2 regions of the Shewanella aegiceratis genome follow, and region 1 is predicted to be linked to the other one. Evidence: predicted binding sites of a transcription regulator. Region 1 holds the regulator's gene; the other holds the start of a gene.
What was found. The regulator sigma-54, encoded in region 1, starts transcription at its own class of promoters, with help from an activator protein. The targets are predictions, from matches to a motif close to GTTGGCACGNNNNTNGNNT.

Region 1 (5,992 bases):
TTCACCAGTACGGCCACGGGTTGATCTATGTTAGTCAGCCGTCCGTGAGGAATCGCGATACCATTGCCTATACCTGTGCTGCCCATTTTCTCTCGAGCCAGAAGGCTTTCAAATATTTCTTGAGAGGAGAGGGTGGGGTACTGGACAGCGGCTAAGTCGCTGATAAGCTCCAGTACCTTTTTCTTACTGCCCGGAGTGGCGCAGGTGGTGCACTCCGGCCGCAGGATGGTACTCAGTTCCATCGTTAATGTTTAGTAAGCTTCTCTTTGTGTTTAATGACCTGACGATCGAGTTTGTCAATCAGGGAGTCTATCGCGGCATACATGTCCGCATGTTCGGATGTTGCGAACACTTCTCCGCCACGGAGATGTAACTTTGCCTCAACCTTCTGTTGCAACTTTTCGACATTTAATACAACGTGCACATTATTGATCTGATCGAAATGACGTTCAAGCTTTGTGAATTTCTCTTCGATGTAGCTTCGTAGAGATTGGGTGATCTCGATATGGTGCCCAGTCAGGTTTATTTGCATAAAGATAGTCCTCCAGTTTCCAGGTTTGTTTTATAAGCTCTTGCGCTGATTCGAGGGCGGTATAAGCATTGCCTCGCGATACTTGGCAATGGTGCGTCTAGCCACCTTAATACCCTGTTCGGCCAAGAGTTGAGCCATCTTGCTGTCGCTCAATGGCTTTTTCTGGTTTTCCGCAGCAACCAGCTTCTTAATGAAGGCACGTATTGCTGTTGAAGAGCACTCTCCGCCATCGTCGGTACCGACGTGACTGGAGAAGAAGTATTTAAGCTCGAAGATCCCTCTCGGGGTATGCATATATTTTTGCGTGGTCACACGCGAGATGGTGGATTCATGCATCTCCACCGCCTCGGCGATGTCGTTAAGTACCATGGGCTTCATCGCCTCTTCGCCAAATTCGAAGAAACCTTGCTGGAAGTCGACGATACAGTTGGTCACCTTGAGCAGGGTCTCGTTGCGACTCTCCAGGCTCTTGAGGAACCATTTGGCTTCCTGCAGGTGACCGCGAATAAACTGGCCATCCGCCTGACTCTTAGTGCTGCGGGCCATGGCGGCATACTGTTGGTTGACGTTGATCTTGGGCATGCTGTCTGGGTTGAGCTCGACTACCCAGCGTCCCTTCTTCTTGGTGACGGTCACATCCGGGATCACGTACTCGTCGCGGCTGGCGGTGATGGCGAGGCCGGGACGGGGATTCAGGGTCTGGATCAGGGCTATGGCATCCCTCAGCTCATCTTCCTTGAGCTTGGTTTTGCGCATCAGCAGACGGAAGTCGCGTCCGGCGATGAGATCCAGGTGCTCCTTGATCAGCATGCGGGCGTTGGCGATGTGCGGCGTGTCGTCGCTGTATTGGGCTAGCTGAATCGTCAGACATTCGCTGAGGTCGCGGGCCGCCACACCAATAGGGTCGAAGTGTTGTACCCGTTTGAGCACCGCCTCGACCTCGTCTAGTTCGATCTCTGGGTCGCCCATGGCCTCGAGAATATCTTCGCAGGTCTGGGTCAGGTAACCGCGCTCGTCGATGGCGTCGATGATGGCGGTGGCGATGGCCAGGTCGTTATCGGAAAAAGGGGTCAGGTTCTTCTGCCATTCCAGGTGTTCATACAGACCTTCGCTGGTCTCGCCCTGAAAAGGCATGTCGTCGTCGCGCATGGCGCCCGAGCTTGAGTTTGGCGAGGCAGTGTAGACCTCATCCCAGGTGGTATCCACCGGCAGCTCGTCTGGCATTGAGTCTTGAGTCAGGGCGTCTGAGGTCTCGACCCCTGAGTTATCCTGGCTCGAATCCAGCTCTATCTTGTCGTCGTACTTGTTGTCGAAGCTGTCGCTGACGCTATCGTCTTGCAGCTCGATGCTGGCGCTCTCCTGCTCTTCATCCAACTCCAGTAGCGGGTTGGATTCTAATGCCTGCTGGATCTCCTGCTGCAACTCTAATGACGACAACTGCAACAGACGTATGGCCTGTTGTAGCTGGGGCGTCATGGTGAGATGCTGACCCATTTTGAGCTGAAGTGACGCTTTCATCGTACTGCTATTCCCTTGTTTCTAATTATAAAATGAGAAAGCTCTGGCTATATGTGCCGGACAAATATATCGGATAGTGCCTAAGGCCACAATTAACGCATGGTATTTCCTCTGTGGCCCCATTATAAGATTAACTATAGCTTGAATTGTTCACCTAAGTACACTGCTCGTACTTGCTGGTTGTCTAAGATTTCGGCGGGTGTGCCCTCGGCGATCAGATTACCATGGCTGACGATATAGGCTTTCTCGCAGACGTCTAATGTTTCGCGCACGTTATGGTCGGTGATCAACACCCCCAGGCCGCGATTCTTAAGCTGCTCGATGATCTTCTTGATGTCGATGACCGAGATAGGATCGACACCGGCGAACGGCTCGTCGAGAAGAATAAACTTAGGGTTGGCAGCAAGCGCCCTGGCGATCTCCACCCGGCGACGTTCACCGCCCGAGAGCGCCATGCCGTGGCTGTCACGGATATGGGTGATGTGAAACTCTTCCAGCAGGTGTTCCAGCTCCTCTTCGCGGCCATCGTTATTAAGATCGCTGCGGGTCTGGAGCACGGCCATGATGTTGTCTCGCACCGAGAGCTTACGGAAGATGCTGGCTTCCTGGGGCAGGTAGCCTATGCCTTTGCGGGCGCGCAGGTGCATGGGGTCTAGCGTCAGGTCGTCATCGTCGATAAAGATGCGGCCCTTGTCGCTCTGTACCAGGCCGACGACCATGTAAAAGGTGGTGGTCTTGCCGGCGCCGTTTGGCCCCAGCAGGCCGACGATCTGCCCGGTCTTGACCGTGAGGCTCACGTCTTGGACAACGGCACGACTCTTATAGCTCTTGGCGAGGTTCTCCGCCTTCAAGATCAGGTCTGTCATTGTTTTTCCTGTTCTGGTTTCTTCTCGGGCTTCTGCTCTGGCTGGATCTGTTCCTGATAGTTTTCAGGCTGAATGATGGTGATCACTCTGTCTTTGCCTGTGCTCTCGGCGATCAGCTGTTGCTGCTCTATGTTGTAGCGGATCTGCGAACCCGTGACCTGGCTGCCTTCCTGTTCCAGGGTGGCGTCGCCGATCAGTGTCAGGGTGCGGCTGGAAAGCTCGTAACGTATCTCCTTGGCGCTGGCCGAGGCGGGACGGCCATCTTCCATCACCTGAGAGTAAGTGGCCGGGTTGCCGGTGGCGATCAGTATCTTGCCGCTGTTCTTCTCTTTGCTGAAGGCGCGTAGTTCACTGGCCAATATCTTGATTGAGCCTTGGGTGACCTCGACCGGACCGTGGAAGATGATCTGGTTGTTCTTAATGTCGGCTTCCTGGCTGGCGGCAGAGATCTTAACCTCTTGCAGCAGGTCGTTTACCTTGGCATGGGCGCCAATACTGACCAGGGGCAGCAGGCCCGCAAGAATAAGGCTATTTAGTTTCATATGTTCCTTCTACCTGACTCGTCAGTTTTATATTTTGGGCGTTGAGATCGGCATATAGGCCTTCCCCCGTGATGAGGAAATCACGCCCTGTGATCCGAATGCTTCTGTCGGATGTCATAATCATAGTATTGAGATCCAGCTCCAGATAGGTGGTCTCTATGGTCTGAATCGGTTCCTCTGGGCTAATGGCATCAATGATAACATTATTTTCCAGGGTGACCCGTCCGCTATTTTTGTCCAATGTGCCCTTGGTGGATCTCAGGCGCCACTGGGCATCGCCGTTGTCGGGGTAGACCAGATAGATGGGCTGGGTAAAGTAGGTCTGGTTGCGCTCGGCGTAGTGCTCCATGTGACTGGCCGATACCCGGCTGTTGATGCCACCCTCATCATTGTATTGCACGCTCTTGAGATCCCGAACTATGTAGTCGGGACGATCGACATTATCCAGGGCCAGATCTTCGCTGCCCTTTTTCGACTGAACCTGCCAATAGAGGATCAGTGCTGTGCCGAAGAAGGCGATGATCGCCAGCGTGACTCTGTTCATATGCTCATTCCGTGGGCTGAGGCAAACTTATCCTGGCTGAGCAGGATGAGATCCGTCAGTTCACGCAGCGCGCCGTGGCCGCCCTTGATATGGGTAACCATGTCGGCGTGTTGGCGCACAAAGGGATGACCGTCGGCCACGCACACAGACAGGCCCACCTTCTCCATTACGGGCAGATCCACCATGTCATCGCCGATATAGGCGACTTCCTCAGGCGTCACTTTATAGTGGTTAAGCAGCTCCTGATAAGGCTCGAGCTTGTTGTCGACGCCCTGGTAGATGTGGGTGATACCCAGGGCCGTCATGCGATCTTCCACTATCTGCGACTTACGCCCAGTGATGATGGCCACCGGAATATCGCTGGTTAGTAGCGAGCGTACGCCATAGCCGTCGCGGGTATGGAAGGTCTTGAGTTCGTCGCCCGAGTTGCTCATATAGACCAGACCGTCGGAGAAGACGCCGTCGACGTCGCAGATTAACAGTTTGATCTGTTTAGCCTTCTGCCAGACTACGTCGGTTATCGGGCCATAAAAACCTTGATGTGCCATGTTAGATCACCCCCGCCTTGACCATGTCCAGCATGTTGAGTGCACCAATCGGCTTCTGCTGCTCGTCGGTGACGATCAGGCCGTTGATCTCTTTCTCGTCCATCACCTTGAGGGCCTGGGCGGCTAAGATGCCTTCGCTGACGGTGACGCAGCCATGGGTCATCACCTCTGAGATGGAGGTCTTGCGCAGGTTGATCTCGGCGTCGATCACCCGGCGCAGATCGCCGTCGGTGAAGATGCCGACCAGCAGGCCCTGGCTGTTGACTACGCCAGTCATGCCCAGCCCCTTCTTGGAGATCTCATACAGGGCCTCAGTGATACAGATATCTTCGGCCACCAGAGGCAAGTCATCACCCTTGTGCATCACGTCGCTCACCTTGAGCAGCAGCTTGCGTCCCAGGCTACCGCCGGGGTGGGAGAGGGCAAAATCATCTTTGGTGAAGCCTCTGGCCTGCAGCAGGGCCACCGCCAGGGCATCGCCCATGACGAGCGTCGCCGTGGTGCTCGAAGTCGGCGCAAGCCCGAGCGGGCAGGCCTCTTCCGGTACCTCGATACACAGATGGACCACAGAATGCTTGGCCATGTTGGATTCGGGTTTGCCCGTCACCGCGATGACAGGCAATCCCATACGCTTGATAACAGGCATCAGGGTTAAAATTTCGCTGGCCTCACCCGAGTTGGAGATGGCGAGCACGATATCGTTCTCGCTAAGCACGCCCAGGTCGCCATGGCTGGCCTCGCCGGGATGGACGAAGAAGGCTGGGGTGCCTGTGCTGGCCAGGGTGGCCGAGATCTTGTTGCCTATGTGGCCGGACTTGCCCATGCCCATGACGATCACCTTGCCGGTGCAGGCGAGGATCAGTTGGCAGGCCTTGGCAAATTCACTCGAGTCGACATATTGATACAGGTTGTCCAGCGCATTGCGCTCGGTATCGATAACCTTGCGTCCCCATTGACGTAATTGATCTGCATCTACCATCTTGTTCTCTCTATTTTGTCGGCCTAAACGTTATTAGGATAGGAAAAGCGTGACTTGGTACGCGATAAAAGTCGCTAATAACACACCGCCATGCCAGGGGCGTAGTTGGCGGGCCTTGCCGGTTAATAAAATCAGTATGGCCAGGGCAACGCTGGTTGCCATCACCATGTAAAAGTCGCGACTGCTGGCGGCGGCATCTACCGCGCCTGGGGCGATAAGGGCAGGCAGCGCCAAAACCGCAAGAATGTTAAACAGGTTAGAGCCGACCACGTTACCTATGGCAAGGTCGTCCTCTTTCTTCAGCACGCCGGCCACACAGGCCGCCAGTTCAGGCAGGCTGGTACCGACGGCGATAATGGTCAGGCCTATGACTAAGTCTGACATATGGAAGGCCTTGGCGATACCCACGGCGCCCTGCACCATCCAGTCGGCAGACAGGGGCAGCAGCACTAGGCCTATCACC
Region 2 (5,992 bases), 690 kb from region 1:
CATAGGCGTTATGATCTAGGGTGATCACCTCTGTGCTCACCACGCCGGCCAGCTCGGTGGCCGGGTCTATCCCCTCGGCCACGACTCGGGTGCAGAGATCCCTGTCTGTGATGATCCCCAGTAGCGGGCTGGTGTCGCCGTCCTCATCCTCCAGGGAATCTGGGTCGATCACCAGGAGGGCAGAGACATTCTCCTGGGCCATTATGATGGCGGCTTGCTGTATGCTTTCGCCCTTGTGGATCACAGGGGCATCGCGGGTGAGTAGGGTCTTCACCTTAGAGGTGGTCAGGTCGTTCTGTTCGCTGGTGTTAGATACTGTCTGGCGTAGGCGGGCGCTGTCCTCTACCTCGACGAAGTCGGCGAAGGTGTCGTATTGATCGTAGAGCTGCTGGAAGATCGCCTCTGGGATGCAATAGACCAGGGTATCCTCGATCGCCTTGACGGGGAAACGTACCTTGTTGTTGGTGAGCAGGCCCATCTGGCCGAAGAGATCGCCGCTGTCCAGGCGGTTATAGAGTTCGCCCTTGCGGCGGTACACCTCCACCACGCCGCTGCGCACCATGTAGAGGTCATGGATCTGATCGCCGAAGTGGATGATGGGGGTGTCTTGGCGGTAGTAGGCGATCTCAACATGGTGGCTCACCATGGCGACCACCTCGTCGGGCAGGGCGTTAAACGGGGGATATTGGCTTAAGAAGTTTTGGATCTCGTTTAACTCTGCTTCCATAGATCTGCCTGTGGCTGATTTTCTCCTGTCATGGCTAACATACTACCCCATAGACCAGGCTATGTGTGGCGCCTGGCCTAAAAAGATCCCTTAGCTTAGTGGGCCGTCCACAACATCTGGCCGCACTGGCTGAGATCATAACCGCCCAGCTGAGCCGCCAGTTGGCGGGTCTGGGTGCTGCCGAGCATCTCGAACAGGGCCTGGAGCTGACGACGGAAGTAGATCCCTTGGGGCATCACGAAATCGAAGGATTCGGTCACCAGAGGCACGAAGCTTAGGCCGCTCTCCAGCGCCACCGATTGACAGCCGAAGCCGATGTCGGCCTCGTTACGGGCGATGAAGCCCGCCAGTTCACGCTCGCTATAGGCGGTGATCTGCGGATTGAGCTGCTCTATGCTGGCACCTTGCTTGATCAGCCAGTGTTCCAGATGTTGCTGACTACCTGCGCCAGCTTGGCGGCCGACCCAGCGCCAGGGCAGGCCGATCACTTTCTCCTCTTCCTGGCATCTGTGGTGCATCTCGCTGCGCATCATTAGCCCCTGCTGACGGGTGTAGCCGTGCACCATCACCCACTGCTGGTGGTTGGGGTAGCCCTTGAGCAGGGCGGGGTGACGTATGTTGCGCTCCTCCACGTTGCCCCAGTGCAGGGTACAGACGTCGGCATAGCCGCGCGACAGGAGATCCAGCCCCATGCGGGAGCCGGTTGAGCTGTAGCTGATGAGATCGCTCTTGCCTATCTTAGACATGAGGCGGGCCACCAACATGGAGAGCAGGGGATCGTCGCTTCCCGTGATATGCATGCGATCCGACAGCATGCCGCTATGGCAGGAGTCCATGACCCAACGGTCGATCAAAATCTTGGGAAACAACCATTTACCCGTCACCTTGGTGGCGGGCAAAATGCGGTCATTGGCCATGGAGTAGACCTTCTTCTCGTTCAGGTCGAGATATTCGGCGACCTGTTTGGCGCTCATGTAGACGAGTTCGCTGGGTTCAGTCATGGATAATCCTTTAACCTTCGCCGTTAACCTAGGTTACGCTTCGGCGGTGTGGCATCAAATTCGATATTTTCCGCACCATGATAGATGAGGAAGTGGCGCCCCTTGGCGCGGGCGATCATGGTGATCCCTAGCTTCTGGGCCAGTTCCAGCCCCATCTGGGTGGCACCGCTGCGCGAAAGCAGGACGGGGATGCCCATCTTGGCCACCTTGATCACCATCTCCGAGGTGAGACGCCCTGTGGTGTAGAACAGCTTGTTGCCGCCGCCCTGTTGCTTGAGCCACATCTCGCCGGCGAGGGTGTCGACCGCGTTGTGACGGCCGACATCTTCGACGAAACCGATGATCTGATCGCCCTCGCACAGGCCACAGCCATGCACTGCACCGGCATTCTTATAGGTCTCGTTGTAGGCGCTGATGTTATTGAGCAGGCTGTAGAGCATGCTCTGTTTCAGCTGCGGCGTGGGCAGGCGAATATCCTCGACGCCATCCATGAAGCCGCCATAGACGGTGCCCTGGCCGCAACCTGTGGTGACTGTCTTCTCCGCCAGTTTCTCTTCCAGGTGCGCCGTCGACTCCTTGGTGATCACCGCCGCCGAGTTAACCTCCCAATCCACAATCACAGACTCGAGCTGATGGACGTCGCTGATGAAGCCCTGGTTCTTCAAATAGCCCAGTGCCAGCGCTTCGGGACGGGCACCCAGTGTCATCAGAGTCACTATGGGGCGCCAGTTCAGGTAGAGGGTGAGGGGGCGCTCGCAGGCGATATATTTGTCGACTACTTCGCCCTGCTCGTTGATGGCTTTCACCGCCATGGTGAGCGGGGCATCGGCTTGGGTCTTGACCAGTGTGGGGTGTTTGAAACTTGTCATTGCTCTCGTCTTGTTGCATTGGGGCGCATTGAGCATAGCAAGTATCGTTCCTACGCAAGGATTTCGAGTGTAAATGCGTGATCCAGGCGTCGACTTTGTGCGATGTCGCCCTTTTCTGTCCCGGCCAAAATGGCTTTTAGGACAAATTGTCCTACGCTTGTTAGGGATTTGATGATCCAGTTCAAACTATTCCCCTTCTAGCGATGGCATGTAAATTGCTTCGTTAGGTCTATCGCTAACCCAATGCCCGGCGAATCAGCAATACGCCGGCCTGCTAGGCAAAACGGAGACGCAATGCAACATACCGAAAGTCAATGGCCCATGTATGTCTCACTGAAAAAGGTGGAGAAACAGATGGGGCGCTGGACCGCTGAAAGTTGGGAATTAGATCAGATAGTTCCCGCCACCCAGCCCGCGCCTGCCGGGGCCCACATAGTGATGCTTGAACTCTACAAAGATGAGCGCGGCAGCTATCGCATTAACCTGGATATGGACAATGCCATGCTCTACGTGGTGTGCGACGAGCTGGAAGATGGCACCTGGGTGCCCGCCTATATCTCGGCCGACCAAAATGTCGCAGCCGGTTGCCTGGAGGGTGACACCCCAGTGCTGAACTTCCCCATGCCTAAGGCGATCGCCTGCTGGATAGAGGCCTTCATTACCCGTCACGGCGAGGTGGAGATCTGCGCCCATAGGCGTAAGCATGTCAATCGTCGTAAGAACGAGGGACCGAGCACCAATCCGGATAGGGGGCTAGTGTCCTGATGAGTGATAAGCCAAGCGGACTCTTCGCACGCTGGACCCAGCGTCGCCAACAGGTGCAGGCCGAGGAAGAGGCGGCGCGTCTGGCCGAACAGGCCCAGGAAACGCCGGTCGAGCCATCGGTTGAGGCCGAAGGCGCGGACGGTGTCGAAGCTAGCGACCAAGTCGCTCCCGAAGAGAAGAAGATACTGACCGCCGAGGACCTGCCGGATCCCGAGAAGATAGAGGTGGGCGGCAGCTTCGCCAGCTTCATGGCCGACAATGTCGATCCTGATGCCAAGACGGCGGCCCTGAGGGCGTTGTGGAAGCAGCCACACTATCACGAGATCGATGGCCTGCTGGAATATGCCCTGGACTATACAGATCAGCCCAAGCTGACCGCCGAGGTATCGGCCGAGTTAGCCAAGAAGGTCTTCAGGCATCTGACCAAGGATGACGAGGCGGTCGAGGCGGCTGCCGAGACTGCGGAAACCCAGCTGGCACAGCAGGAAAATGCTGCGGCGCAGGTCGAGGACAATTTGGACAGGGCATCCGGCGAGGTGTCCCAAAATGAACCAGAAATACAGGCCTCAACCAAGCCTCCTGTTGTTTAAGGTAAGTTTAGAGTGCTTTTAAATCCATAAATTTGGTACGTGAATTGCTGTATTAACGACAATTAACAACGAGTTAGATAATCGTTGAACTCAGGGTGAAGCTGGCGCAACAAGCGCATGCCGTTAGAGCACAACAGCCACCCGGCTGATACAGCAGCCAAATACTGCTTAGGAACGCAATGTGAGCATGCATTTAGAGACGAGCGACAATTTGGCCCACCTGAAACAGGTGCGCCAGCAAGTGTTGGGACAGACACAAATTCTGCAAAACCTGATCCCACCCACAGTGAGTTACACCACAGAGGGCAATGTGTTGATCATTGGCCCGGAAGACTTGGCACGCCTGGCGGCCGACAAGCTGGCCAACATGGGTCAGCGCGCCATTCTGGCCAACGAGTCGATCACCAGTCAGGATGAAGACCACCTGGAGAAGGTGATGAACGCCGCCGAAGATGTCGAGAGTTATTACAACAAGCTCATCGAAATCAAAGGCTTCCTGGGTCAATTCCAGGTCAAGGTTGAGCATGACAATGGCACTGCCGATCTCAGCCTGGTGGCCATTCGCAAGGCCCATTTCGATCTTATCCTCGACCTTAGCCAAGCGCCATGCATTAACCTCGAGATGCTGCCGCCGGGTTACTTCTACGTGGGGCAGGATGAGGCCAAGTTGATGGATGCCATCGCCCAGCTGCCCGAGCTGATCGGCGAGTTCGACAAGCCGCGCTACGTCAAGGTAAACAGCGATATCTGTGCCCACCACAGAAACGGCATCGATGGTTGTAACCGCTGCCTCAACTTCTGTCCCGCCGATGCCATCGCCAGCGTGAACCATAAGATAGAGATCGACCCTTACCTCTGCCACGGAGCGGGCAGCTGTACTAATGCCTGTCCGACCGGCGCCATCAGCTATGACCTGCCGACGCCACAGGCGCTGCACTCCTACCTGAACAAGTTGGTGACACGTTTTCGCAGTGCGGCGCAGACCGCGCCTGTGATCCTGTTCCACGATGCCAGCCTGGGTGCCACGCTGATCGGCGATGAGCTACCCGGTGCCATCTTGCCGGTGGAGCTGGAGGAGATCACGGTCGCCAGCATGGATCATTGGATGGCGGCCCTGGCCTGGGGCGCGCGTCAGATCTTGGTGCTCAACACAGAGGCCACGGCGCCAACCCTGACCCAGATGCTCAACGGCGAGCTCAAGCTGGCCAACGAGATCCTCGACGAGATGGGTCAGCCACAGCGCGTCAGCGTGATTGAGGCCAGTCAGATTGCCGACCTGGCCACATTGATCGAGCCGAGTGCCAGCTGGCCCATGATAGTGCCGGGCGAATTTGCCGCCACTACCAAGCGTGAGACCCTCTACGCGGCGATCGATCACCTCAACAGCCAGGCGGCCTCTACCGATGCCTGCCTGAGCAAGAGCAATATTCCTTACGGCAAGGTGAGTGTTAATACCGATAACTGCACCCTGTGTCTCTCCTGTGTGTCGACCTGTCCGACTCAGGCGCTGACCGACGGCGGCGAGAAGCCGGCGCTCTATTTTGTCGAGCAAGCCTGTGTGCAGTGCGGCCTGTGTGAGTCGGCCTGTCCGGAGAAGGTGATCAGCCTGACACCACAGATTAATTTCGATGCGACAGCTCGTCAGAGCCGTCAAACCCTGAATGAGGAGGCCCCGTTCGAATGTATTCGTTGTGGTACCCCATTCGCCACCCAATCCATGGTGCAACGGATGCTGGATGTAGTCGGCGGACACAGTGCCTTCAGTGCCAATACCGAGCGTCTGAAGATGTGTAGCGACTGCCGGGTAAAAGACATGTTTGAAGACATACTTCAAGATCCTGAAAAGCAACTGCGATAAGAGTTTAGCCATGACCGAATTAGTAAGAGAAGTTTCAGAAAACGATCAGTTGAGAGCCGATATCTACCAGCTTTTGGCGGCGCTTTTACGCAAGCAGCCAAGTGCTGAACTATTGCAGTTCCTTTCCACCCTGGAGATAGATGCCGACGATGACAGCGACATGACCAAGGCCTGGTTGGCGC

Region 2: K0H80_RS00255 (formate dehydrogenase accessory sulfurtransferase FdhD) is a predicted target of sigma-54. The motif match lies at 2,633-2,651, and genes of this name have one in related genera.

What each region holds. Positions count from the first base shown of each region.
Region 1 is NZ_CP080416.1:3,882,961-3,888,952, reverse strand. Features, by position in the region: gene ptsN (PTS IIA-like nitrogen regulatory protein PtsN) at 1-242, opposite strand, end outside; gene hpf (ribosome hibernation promoting factor) at 245-532, opposite strand; gene K0H80_RS16880 (RNA polymerase factor sigma-54) at 563-2,050, opposite strand; gene lptB (LPS export ABC transporter ATP-binding protein) at 2,185-2,916, opposite strand; gene lptA (lipopolysaccharide transport periplasmic protein LptA) at 2,913-3,458, opposite strand; gene lptC (LPS export ABC transporter periplasmic protein LptC) at 3,445-4,002, opposite strand; gene kdsC (3-deoxy-manno-octulosonate-8-phosphatase KdsC) at 3,999-4,550, opposite strand; gene K0H80_RS16855 (KpsF/GutQ family sugar-phosphate isomerase) at 4,552-5,529, opposite strand; gene K0H80_RS16850 (calcium/sodium antiporter) at 5,563-5,992, opposite strand, start outside.
Region 2 is NZ_CP080416.1:62,105-68,096, forward strand. Features, by position in the region: gene K0H80_RS00245 (DUF294 nucleotidyltransferase-like domain-containing protein) at 1-727, opposite strand, end outside; gene K0H80_RS00250 (substrate-binding domain-containing protein) at 823-1,728, opposite strand; gene K0H80_RS00255 (formate dehydrogenase accessory sulfurtransferase FdhD) at 1,752-2,597, opposite strand; gene K0H80_RS00260 (DUF3305 domain-containing protein) at 2,892-3,362, shown strand; gene K0H80_RS00265 (DUF3306 domain-containing protein) at 3,362-3,952, shown strand; gene K0H80_RS00270 (4Fe-4S binding protein) at 4,140-5,810, shown strand; gene K0H80_RS00275 (TorD/DmsD family molecular chaperone) at 5,821-5,992, shown strand, end outside.